One region of the Streptomyces sp. NPDC048361 genome, then DNA from elsewhere that is predicted to be linked to it. Evidence: riboswitches for the same ligand, from Rfam matches in the RefSeq annotation. Region 1 holds a riboswitch; the other holds the start of a gene.

Region 1 (5,497 bases):
TCCGACACCACCGGCACCTCCTTGGCGACGAGGTTCATGCCGTCGCGCACGGGGTTGACCAGGGCGACGTCCGCGAGGCGGTACGCCGCGAGGGAGCGGGCGAAGTCGTCCTGGACATGCAGGATGACCGGGGTCCAACTCGCCGTACCGTACGCCGAGTTGATCTCCTCGGCCACACGCGCGACCTCCGCCGTGTACTCCCGGTACACCGCGAGGTCCTGCCGCGAGGGGTAGGCGAACGCCACGTGCACGACCCGTTCGCGCCACTCGGGACGGGTCTCCAGGAGGTGCCGGTAGGCGTGCAGTCCGCGCACGATGTTCTTCGACAGCTCGGTGCGGTCGACCCGCACGATCGTCCTGCGGCCGGCCCCGATCTGCTCGCGCAGCGCGACGATCCGCTCCTCGACGTCGGTCTGGTGCGCGCGCTCGCGCAGGAAGTCGCCGTCCGCGCCCAGCGGGTGCACCGCGATGTCCGTCTCGCGCACCGGCCCCCCGGCCGGCCCGTGCCGGAACCGGCGCCGCCCGTCACCGGTCGGCGTGATCAGATCGGCCTCGCCCTCCAGCGTGACCACGACCGCGTCCGCGAACGCCGACGCCCACCGCCAGGTCAGGAACCCGAGCCGGTCCGCCCCGAGCATCCCCCGCAGCAGCTGCCGCGCGATGTCGTCCGGAAGCATCCGGAAGTAGTCCACCGGCGCCCACGGCGTGTGCGAGAAGTGCCCGATCCGCAGGTCGGGGCGGAGCTCGCGGAGCATGCCCGGCACCAGCGCCAGGTGGTAGTCCTGCACCAGGACGCGTGCCCCGTCCGCCGCCTCCGCCGCCAGCGCCTCGGCGAAGGCCCGGTTGTACGCCTCGTACGAGGCCCACTGCCGCCGGAACTCGGCGTCGAAGGACGGCTCAAGCGGCGTCTGGTACAGCATGTGCTGGACGAACCACAGCACCGAGTTGGCGATGCCGTTGTAGGCATCGGTGAAAACGTCCGCGTCGATGTCCAGCATGCGGACGCCCTGCTCGCCCACGCCCCGTCGCACCGCCTCGCGGTCGCCGTCGCCGAGCGCCGCGCACACCCACACCGACTCCACGTCGGAGCCGATCGCGCTGAGCCCGGAGACGAGCCCGCCCCCGCCCCGCCTGGACTCCAGGGAGCCGTCCTCCTGGAAGACGTACGAAACGGGGCCGCGGTTGGACGCGACGAGGACCTGAGCCCGGGGGGAAGTGTGCGCGGTGACCATGTTGCGGAACCTAGCCCGCCCCGCAACACCTCAAACACGCGTACGCCCGCCCCACCGACAGATCCGGCCGCGCCGGCCACGCTGGACACCGCGAGCCGCCCCCGCCGCCGGCTATGCGGCCCGGTGCACCTGGTACTCCTCGATCTCCCGCATCGGCGGCCGCTCCTCCGTGTCCACCGCGTACGTGCGCGGTACGAAGCCGTGCTCGCCGCGCTCGAACTGGGTCAGCTCGGGGCGTACGAGATGGCCGCGGGACAGGCGCAGCTGGGCGGTGCGGTAGATCGCGGCGGCCATCCGGCCGAGCGCCTGGCCGTCCTGGTGGCGGTGTTTGCGCACGCCCACGTCGACCTGGGCCAGCGCGTCGAGCCCCACCGTGTGCAGCGCGTCGACGAGGAGCGCGAGCTCCACCCCGTACCCGACGGGGAACGGCAGCCGTTCCAGGAGCGAGCGCCTGGCCGCGTACTCGCCGCCCAACGGCTGGACTATTCCGGCCAGTTGGGGCCAGTGGAGGTTGAGCAGGGGGCGCGCCACGAGCTCGGTGACCCGGCCGCCCTGGCCCGCCGCCGCACCGAGCGGCCGGTCGTACATGGCCTTGACGAAGTCCACGTCGGGTTCGGTCAGGAGCGGCCCGACGATCCCGGAGACGAACCCGGCGTCGAAGTCCTTGAGGTCGGCGTCGACGAAACAGACCACGTCGCCGCTGGTCACGAGGAGCGAGCGCCACAGCACCTCGCCCTTGCCGGGCAGTGCGGGCAGCGCGGGCAGGATCGCGTCGCGGTGCACGACACGGGCGCCGGCCGCCGCCGCGACCTGGGCCGTACGGTCGCGCGAGCCGGAGTCGACCACCACCAGCTCGTCGACGAGCGGCACGGCAGCCGTCATCAGCTCGCGCCTGATCGTGGCCACGATCTCGCCGACCGTGGCCTCCTCGTCGAGCGCGGGCAGCACGACACTGACGGTGGTTCCCGTACGGTGTTTCGCGGCCAGCATCCGCTCCAGCGGCCGCTCGGCCGCGGACCAGGAACGCCTGCTCAGCCAGCGTTCCACCTCTTCCAGCACGGTCGTCGGCCTCCTCGTGTGATCCATCTCGCGGTTCGGACGACTATCTCAACCGTCCAGGGCTTCGGTTACAGTCTTGAACAACGCGAAGGACCGTCGCATGCCGGGGGTCCCCACGCCGACAATCGAATACCGCTCATCCAGAGGGGCAGAGGGAAACGGCCCGTTGAAGCCCCGGCAACCCTCCAGTCGGTTCTCGTCGATCACGTCGGTCAAGCGACCACGTCGGTCAGGACACGAGGCCACCGGCTAGGGAAGGTGCCAAATCCGTCTCATGGCGAAGTTCGCCCTGAGGAAGATGAGGAGAAAGGGCCTCCCCTCCATGTCTGCACAGACCGTCGAAACCCGTACGACCGTTGATCTCGGTCCGGCGTCCGGGCTTTCCTGCCGCGAATGCGGCCAGCGTTTCGAATTGGGCCCGATCTTCGCCTGCGAACTGTGTTTCGGGCCGCTCGAAGTGGCTTATGACCTGCCGCTCGGCGACCCCGAGGCGCTGCGCAAGCAGATCGAGGCCGGTCCTGAGAACATCTGGCGTTACGCGCCGCTGCTGCCCGTCCCGGCCGACGTGGCCGAGAAGCCGAACCTGAACCCGGGCTTCACCAAGCTCGTCAAGGCCGAGAACCTGGCGCGCGAGCTGGGCATCGAGCCCGGCAAGCTGTTCGTCAAGGACGACTCCGGCAACCCGACGCACTCCTTCAAGGACCGCGTCGTCGCGCAGGCCCTGGAGGCGGCGCGCGCCTTCGGCTTCACCACGCTCTCCTGCTCCTCCACCGGAAACCTCGCCGGCGCGGTCGGCGCGGCCGCCGCGCGGGCCGGCTTCCGCTCCTGCGTGTTCATCCCGCACGACCTGGAGCAGGGCAAGGTCGTCATGGCCGCGGTGTACGGCGGCGAGCTCGTCGGCATCGAGGGCAACTACGACGACGTGAACCGCTTCTGCTCGGAGCTCATCGGCGACCCGCTGGGCGAGGGCTGGGGCTTCGTCAACGTCAACCTGCGTCCGTACTACGGCGAGGGTTCCAAGACGCTGGCGTACGAGATCTGCGAGCAGCTCGGCTGGCGGCTGCCCGACCAGCTGGTCATCCCGATCGCCTCCGGCTCCCAGCTCACCAAGATCGACAAGGGGCTCCAGGAGCTGATCAAGCTCGGTCTCGTCGAGGACAAGCCGTACAAGATCTTCGGCGCCCAGGCCGAGGGCTGCTCCCCGGTGTCGACCGCCTTCAAGGCCGGGCACGACGTCGTACGCCCGCAGAAGCCGGACACCATCGCGAAGTCGCTCGCCATCGGCAACCCGGCGGACGGCCCGTACGTCCTGGACATCGCGCGCCGTACGGGCGGCGCGGTGGAGGACGTCAACGACGAGCAGATCGTCGACGCCATCAAGCTGCTCGCCCGTACCGAGGGCATTTTCGCGGAGACCGCGGGCGGTGTGACGGTCGGCGTCACGAAGAAGCTCATCGAGGCCGGTCTCATCGACCCGTCGCTCACCACGGTCGTGCTCAACACCGGTGACGGGCTCAAGACCCTCGACGCGGTGGCCGCCACGTCCCAGGCGACCGCGACCATCCGCCCGAGCCTGGACGCCTTCCGCGACGCGGGCCTGGCCCACTGAGCATGGAGCCGGCCGTCCGCGCGACGCGGGCCCGGCTCGCCGAGCGGCGCCCGAGCCACCGCCGATCCTGAACGATTAGGAGCACCGAACCCATGAGCGTGAACGTCCGCATCCCCACGATCCTGCGCACCTACACCGGCGGGAAGGCCGAGGTCGCCGCCGAGGGCGGCACCCTCGCCGAGGTCATCGCCGACCTGGAGAAGAACCACACCGGGATCGCCGCGCGCGTTCTGGACGACCAGGGCAAGCTGCGCCGCTTCGTCAACGTGTACGTCAACGACGACGACGTGCGCTTTGAGCAGGGCCTGGAGACGGCTACGCCCGACGGCGCCGGCGTCTCGATCATTCCGGCGGTAGCGGGCGGCTGAGGCGCCCTTCTCCGCGCCCTCCGCGCCCTTCTCCGTTCCCGGCACATATGGAATAGCCCCCTCCGCATAAGAAGCGGAGGGGGCTATTCCATATGGTTGAGCGCGGTACAGTTGGGGAAGCCCCTTCGCTTCGAGTGCCAAGCGCATATGAGAACGCGACAACATGGGGTCAAAGTCTGTGAGCCCTTTGCGCCCTAAGTGCGCTTTGCCCGGCCCGACTTGCCCCGGAATGTTGAATTGATGGCATTCCGCTCCCTGAGTGCGCCCGGAATTCTCGTCCGATTGACCTGTTGCAGAGGGCAGTTGGGCAGATACATTCAGCCGCGGTCGACGCGTTCCGGCGCACACCCTCTCCTGTCGGAGGGTGCAGGTCTGACCCGGGTCCGCGAAGTGTGGCCCCGTGCAAGGGCCAGTAATAGGGGAGTTAGGCATGGCTCAGGGCACCGTCAAGTGGTTCAACGCGGAGAAGGGGTACGGCTTCATCGCGGTCGACGGTGGTGCGGATGTTTTCGTCCACTACAGTGCGATCCAGATGGACGGTTACCGCACCCTTGAAGAAGGTCAGCGAGTCGAGTTCGAGATCTCGCAGGGCCAGAAGGGTCCACAGGCGGACATGGTCAAGCTCGCCGTCTGATCTCGGCGCGATCGGCCACCGACGCACTCACGCATGAAGGGGACCACCCATTGGGTGGCCCCCTTCACGCATCCCCCACCTACTTAGGGCTCGGCCCCCGCACCGAGTAGTTAAGGGGGCGCGGGCGTGTGACGTATGGGCGGCGACTGCGCCGCGATGGGCGCGACCGTTCGGCACCGGGTGCCCTACAGGGGCGAGGGCCTGTGACGTAAAGGCGGCGGCTGTGCCCGCGGGGGGTCGCGACCATTCGGCAACCGGGTGTCCTACAGGGGCGCGGGGAACTGCGCGAGCAACCCAGCACGGCCCGCACCCGAAAGCGAACGGGGTCATAGAGGGGGCGCGGGGAACGGCGCAAGGGAGTCCGGCCGCAAGCCGGCGCCGGGGGCGTGGGGGCGGAGCCCCCGCCGACCCCGGGGGAACCGGACAACACCGGTAAGTAGAGGGCCCCGGTTCAAGAGACTCGCTTGCACTCGCAGGTGCCGAGTGCTAATCATTGGGCTTAGCACTCTCCCAGTGAGAGTGACAGAACTTGGATCGCGTCAGTGAGGTCCGCAGACCGAGTGGGGCAAGGAACCACAAGGCCTGCAGGCCGTCC
Region 2 (5,497 bases), on a different contig from region 1:
CCGAGTGATGCCGGGCTGGGAGATCAACCTGTGGGGCCACACCCTCGTCCTGGGTGTGTTCATCCCGCTGGTGATCTTCCCGCTGGTCCTCGCGACCATCGCGGTCTACCCGTTCATCGAGTCCTGGGTCACCGGCGACAAGCGCGAGCACCACATCGCGGACCGGCCGCGCAACGCGCCGACGCGTACCGCGTTCGGCGTCGCGTGGATCACCTGGTACATGGTGCTGCTCATCGGTGGTGGAAACGACCTCTGGGCGACCCACTTCCACCTCTCGATCAACGTCATCACCTGGTTCGTGCGGATCGCGTTCTTCGTCGCTCCGGTCCTCGCGTTCGTCGCCACCAAGCGGATCTGCCTGGGTCTGCAGCGGCGCGACGCCGAGAAGGTGCTGCACGGACGCGAGTCCGGCATCATCAAGCGGCTGCCGCACGGTGAGTTCGTCGAGATCCACGAGCCGCTCGACGCCGGTGCGCGCTACAAGCTCACCGCGCACGAGCAGTACAAGCCGGCCGAGATCGGCCCGACGGTCGACGAGAACGGTGTCGCCCGGAAGGTCTCCCGGACGCAGAAGCTGCGCGCCAAGCTCAGCAAGGGCTACTACGGCGAGGGGAACCAGATCCCCAAGCCGACGGCCGAGGAGTACGAGGAGATCACGAGCGGCCACGGCCACCACTGATCCCCGCTTGACCTAGCGGTCGCCACAACCGAGGCTCCGGCCCGGCCCCTTCACGGGGGCCGGGCCGGAGTCTTTTCCGTCCCGACGCCGCCCCCGTGCAGGTCCGCACGCCGCCCCCGCGCGCGCCGTCCTGCCCTGTCCACGCCCGTCCCCGCGCCGCGTCCGCACTGCGGGCAGGCATGCCGCCGCGCGTCGCGCTGTCGATAGGCTGACGGGCGGCATCCCATCCTTTGTGACCACCAGGAGCGACCATGAGCGCTGTTACCCCCACCGGAGGCGACACCGTGGCGGCCCACTCCTGGCCGGGTGTCCTGGACTCGCTGCTGAGCGGTACCGACCAGAGCGAGGACGCCACCGCCTGGGCGATGGACCAGATCATGAGCGGCGAGGCGACCAACGCCCAGATCGCCGGCTTCATGATCGCGCTGCGCGCCAAGGGCGAGACGGTCGCCGAGATCACCGGCCTTGTGCGCACCATGTACGCGCACGCCCATCTGATCCAGGTGCCGGGACCCAGCGTCGACATCGTGGGCACCGGCGGCGACGGCGCCAAGACGGTCAACATCTCCACCATGTCGGCGATCGTGGTCGCCGGGGCCGGAGCCAAGGTCGTCAAGCACGGCAACCGCGCCGCCTCATCCGCCAGCGGCGCGTCCGACGTCCTGGAGAAGCTCGGCGTCAATCTGCGGCTCTCGCCGCAGCGCGTCGTGGAGGTGGCCGAGCAGGCCGGGATCACCATGTGCTTCGCGGTGACGTTCCACCCCGCGCTGCGCCATGTGGCCGCCGCCCGCAGGGAGTTGGGCATCCGCACCACCTTCAACGTGCTCGGCCCGCTCACCAATCCGGCGAGGGTACGCGCCCAGGCCACCGGGGTCGCCGACCCGCGCATGGCGCCCATCGTCGCCGGCGTGCTCGCCGAGCGCGGCTCCTCCGCGCTGGTCTTCCGCGGCGACGACGGCCTGGACGAACTGACCACCACCGCCACTTCGCGGGTGTGGGTGGTGCGGGACGGCGCCGTCCGCGAGGAGCGCTTCGACCCGCGTGACGTCGGCATCGAGAGGGTGCCCGTCGAGGCGCTGGCCGGCGGCGACCCCTCGTACAACGCGGAGATCGTCCGCCGGCTCCTGACCGGTGAGAAGGGCCCGGTACGGGACGCGGTCCTGCTCAACTCCGCCGCCGCCCTGGTCGCCCTTGAGCCGGGCGAGGGCCCGCTCGCCGGGCAGCTCGCCGCCGCGATGGTCCGGGCCGCCGAGGCCATCGACTCCGGCGCGGCCCAGCGCTCCCTCGACCGCTGGGTTGCCGCGAGCAACGCCTGAGCCGCCCGCCCAAGGGTGCGGCTCCGCCGGGGTGGGAGTCCCTTTCCCACCCCCGGGGGATTTCGGGGAGGGGCGCGGCGGGGTCTCCCGGGGCCTGGGGCGCGGTCCAAGCTCCTGGGGCCCCGCCCCAGACCCCGTTCGCGCCTGAAGGGAGCTCGTCCTCAACCTCCCCAAGGCCTGAAGGGCCAGGGAGGACCCCACGACAGGCCACGACAGGCCACGACAGGCCGGCGGTGCGCACCACTCGGCGCGCCCTGTGGCGCACGGCGCAGTCCAGATCGCGGACTGTGCCTTGCGCCCGCCGCAACGTATGGCAGGATGCTGTTCAAGGTCATGAGTGACAGCGATTTAGGCCCCGGCTCGCTGTCCGGCAACCCTCCGTCCGTGGCGGGGTGCCCCGGGTGAAGACCAGGTCGTAGGCAGCAAGGCCTACGGCAAGCGCGGACCCCTGGACATCGCGTGATGTCACAGCCCTGGGGTCCTGGTCCTCAAGGGAGCAGTCTCGTGAGCAAGCGAATGCGATAGGGCGTTTCCGCCCCTTCTTCACCCTCCTCCGCGCGGCCCTTTCCCGTGCCGCGTGTCCGAGGACAACCCCCTTGTACGGCACGCCAGTTGAGGCCACTCGATCGCTGGGCCGTGTCGCCGTACCCGGGGTCCGAAGCCAACTCGCCTTGCCCTGCTGGGAGATACCGCCATGTCCGCACACCCCTCCGCCGCCGTCACCGCCTCCGCCCCCCTCGACTCCGCCGCCTGTGCCGACCCCTGCTGCGCTGCGCCGCTGCCGGTGCTCGGCCGCGACGTCACCGTGCCGCTCGTCACCGGCGGCGAGGTGACGTACGCCGCCCTGGACTACGCGGCGAGCGCGCCCGCCCTCCAGCGGGTCTGGGACGACGTGGCCGCCTACGCCCCCTACTACGGCAGCGTGCACCGCGGAGCCGGCTATCTCTCGCAGCTCTCGACCGACCTGTTCGAGAACAGCCGGGTGACGGTGGCGGAGTTCCTCGACTGCCGCCCCGGTGACCAGGTCGTCTTCACCCGCTCCACCACCGACTCGCTCAACCTGCTCGCCCGGGCGCTTCCCGCCGACTGCCAGGTCTTCGTCTACGAGACCGAGCACCACGCCTCGCTGCTGCCGTGGCAGGACGCCCGCGTGACCTACCTGAACGCGCCGCGCACCCCGCACCAGGCCGTCGAAACCCTGGAACGGGCCCTCGCCGACCGCGACCCGTACGGGCCCGCCCTCGTCTGCGTCACCGGCGCGTCCAACGTCACCGGCGAGCTGTGGCCCGTGAAGGAACTCGCCGCCGCGGCCCACGCCCACGGTGCGCGCATCGTGCTCGACGCGGCCCAGCTCGCGCCCCATCACCCCGTCTCCGTACGGGAGTTGGACGTCGACTGGGTCGCCTTCTCCGGGCACAAGCTGTACGCGCCGTTCGGCTCGGGCGTGCTGGCCGGCCGCGCGGACTGGCTCCAGGAAGCGGAGCCGTACCTGGCGGGGGGCGGCGCCTCCAAGCGGGTCGCGCGGCGCGCCGACGGCGGGGTGGATGTCGAGTGGCACACCACGGCCGCCCGCCACGAGGCCGGCTCGCCCAACGTCATCGGCGTCTACTCCATCGCCTCCGCGTGCAAGGCGCTGACCGAGGCGGGGTTCGACGCGCTGGTCTCGCGCGAGCGGCACCTGATCGCGAAGGTCCGCGAGGGTCTGGCGGCCGTTCCCGAAGTGCGGGTCCTCTCCCTCTTCGGGGACGACGCGCCCCGGGTCGGCGTCATCTCGTTCGTCGTCGACGGGTGGAACAGCTCGCACTTCGCGGCGGCGCTCTCCGCGGAGTACGGGATCGGGGTGCGCGACGGGCTCTTCTGCGCCCACCCGCTGGTACGCACGCTGCTCGGCAGCGAGCCGCAGGACCCGGGGGAGTGCGGGGCGCCGGAGGCGGAGCCGGGTGAGCGGTCCCTGAACGCGATCCGGGTCAGCTTCGGTGCGGGCACGCCGAACGAGCATGTGGAGCGGTTTGTGGGGGCGGTGCGGGAGCTCGTCCGGGACGGCGCGAAGTGGCAGTACCGCACGGAGTCCGGCCGCTGCGTCCCCGCGGTCTGACCCCGCCGGGCCCCACCTCCCTGGGGCTCCGCCCCAAACCCCGTTCGCGCCTGAACGGCGCTCGTCCTCAAACGCCGGACGGGCTGGGATGTGCGCGCTGGTCGGCATCGGCTCTGCTGGGGACGCGGGGAACTGCGCGCCCGGCCACGCACGGTGCGCACCCGAAGGCCGGGCCCGGGCCGGGCTGGGGGTGCCTCTGCTGGGCGCGCTGTCAAGGGCAACCCCGCCAGGGGCGGCGCGGGGAACGGCGCGGGAAGCGGGCACGGTCCGCACCCGAAGGCCCGGCCGGGCCGGGGATGCCCGGGGTCAGGAGTCCAGGCCGATGGCGAAGGCCGCTTCCAGGTCGTGCTGGGAGTACGTGCGGAACGCGACGTGCGTATCCGTGCCCTCGACCCCGGGGATCTTGCTGATGCTGCCCGGGATGATGTCCGCCAGGTCGTCGTGGCGAGCCACCCTGACCAGCGCGATCAGATCGTACGTACCCGTCACCGAGTACACCTCGCTGACGCTGTCCAGCGCCGCGATGGACTCCGCGATCTCGGGAATCCGGTCCACGCTGGTCTTGATGAGCACGATCGCGGTGATCACGGCTGGCTTTCTCCCTCGGTGGCGGCCGGACCCGCGGTCTTCACGGGCTCTCGGCGTTTCACTCTATCCGCCCCGCGGAAACGGACCCACGCGTAGAGGAAGCCCAGGCCGAAGCCGACGAGATGCGCGAGATAGGCCACCCCCGGCCCGGACGGCGCGCTCCGGATCGCCAGCCACTGGAGCGCGAACCAGAAGACGAGCACGATCCACGCGGGGAAGCGCAGCGGCAGGAAGAGCAGGAAGGGGAAGATGCTCGTCACCCGCGCCCTGGGGAAGAGGCAGAGGAACGCGCCGAGGACCGCCGAGATCGCCCCGGACGCCCCCACCAGGGTCTGCTCCGACTCCGCGTGCGCCACGGCGTACCCGAGCAGCGCCAGATAGCCCGACACGAGGTAGAACAGGGCGAACTCGATCCGGCCGACGCGCTCCTCCGTCATCGCGCCGAACACGTACAGGAACAGCATGTTGCCGAGCAGGTGCAGCCAGCTGCCCTGGACGAACAGCGCGGTGAGCGGGGTGAGCAGGGCGTGCGCGTGCCCCGTCATGAGCTCCCTGGGGACGACGCCCCACCGCGTGAAGTAGTCGCTCTGGGCGCTCAGGATCGCGTCGCCGGTCCCGTAGCCCGGGTTCAGTCCGGAGACCGGGCTCACCAGGAAGAGCAGACAGCACGCGGCGATCAGCCCGTACGTCATGGTCGGGCCCCGCACCGCGGCCCTGACCATCGCCGCACCCCTGACGATCGCCACTCCCCACCACCTGATCATGGGGAGAGAATGGCCTAAAGGGAGCTTTCGGTACAGACCGCCTCGCCGTGGGGGC

Evidence for each region. Region 1 has a riboswitch for S-adenosylmethionine ahead of thrC (threonine synthase). Riboswitches for the same ligand answer to the same signal wherever they lie in the genome.
Region 2: another riboswitch for S-adenosylmethionine. It lies ahead of AB0D31_RS25030 (aminotransferase class V-fold PLP-dependent enzyme); the one in region 1 lies ahead of thrC (threonine synthase).

What each region holds. Positions count from the first base shown of each region.
Region 1 covers NZ_JBEZKW010000054.1:22,956-28,452, forward strand. Annotated here, with positions in the region: gene AB0D31_RS26600 (trehalose-6-phosphate synthase) at 1-1,232, opposite strand, end outside; gene AB0D31_RS26605 (glucosyl-3-phosphoglycerate synthase) at 1,344-2,291, opposite strand; SAM riboswitch class I at 2,425-2,596, shown strand; gene thrC (threonine synthase) at 2,614-3,900, shown strand; gene AB0D31_RS26615 (MoaD/ThiS family protein) at 3,993-4,268, shown strand; gene AB0D31_RS26620 (cold-shock protein) at 4,699-4,902, shown strand.
Region 2 covers NZ_JBEZKW010000048.1:10,627-16,123, reverse strand. Annotated here, with positions in the region: gene AB0D31_RS25040 (cytochrome bc complex cytochrome b subunit) at 1-679, shown strand, start outside; gene trpD (anthranilate phosphoribosyltransferase) at 931-1,995, shown strand; SAM riboswitch class IV at 2,325-2,442, shown strand; gene AB0D31_RS25030 (aminotransferase class V-fold PLP-dependent enzyme) at 2,690-4,090, shown strand; gene AB0D31_RS25025 (Lrp/AsnC ligand binding domain-containing protein) at 4,397-4,678, opposite strand; gene AB0D31_RS25020 (rhomboid family intramembrane serine protease) at 4,675-5,400, opposite strand.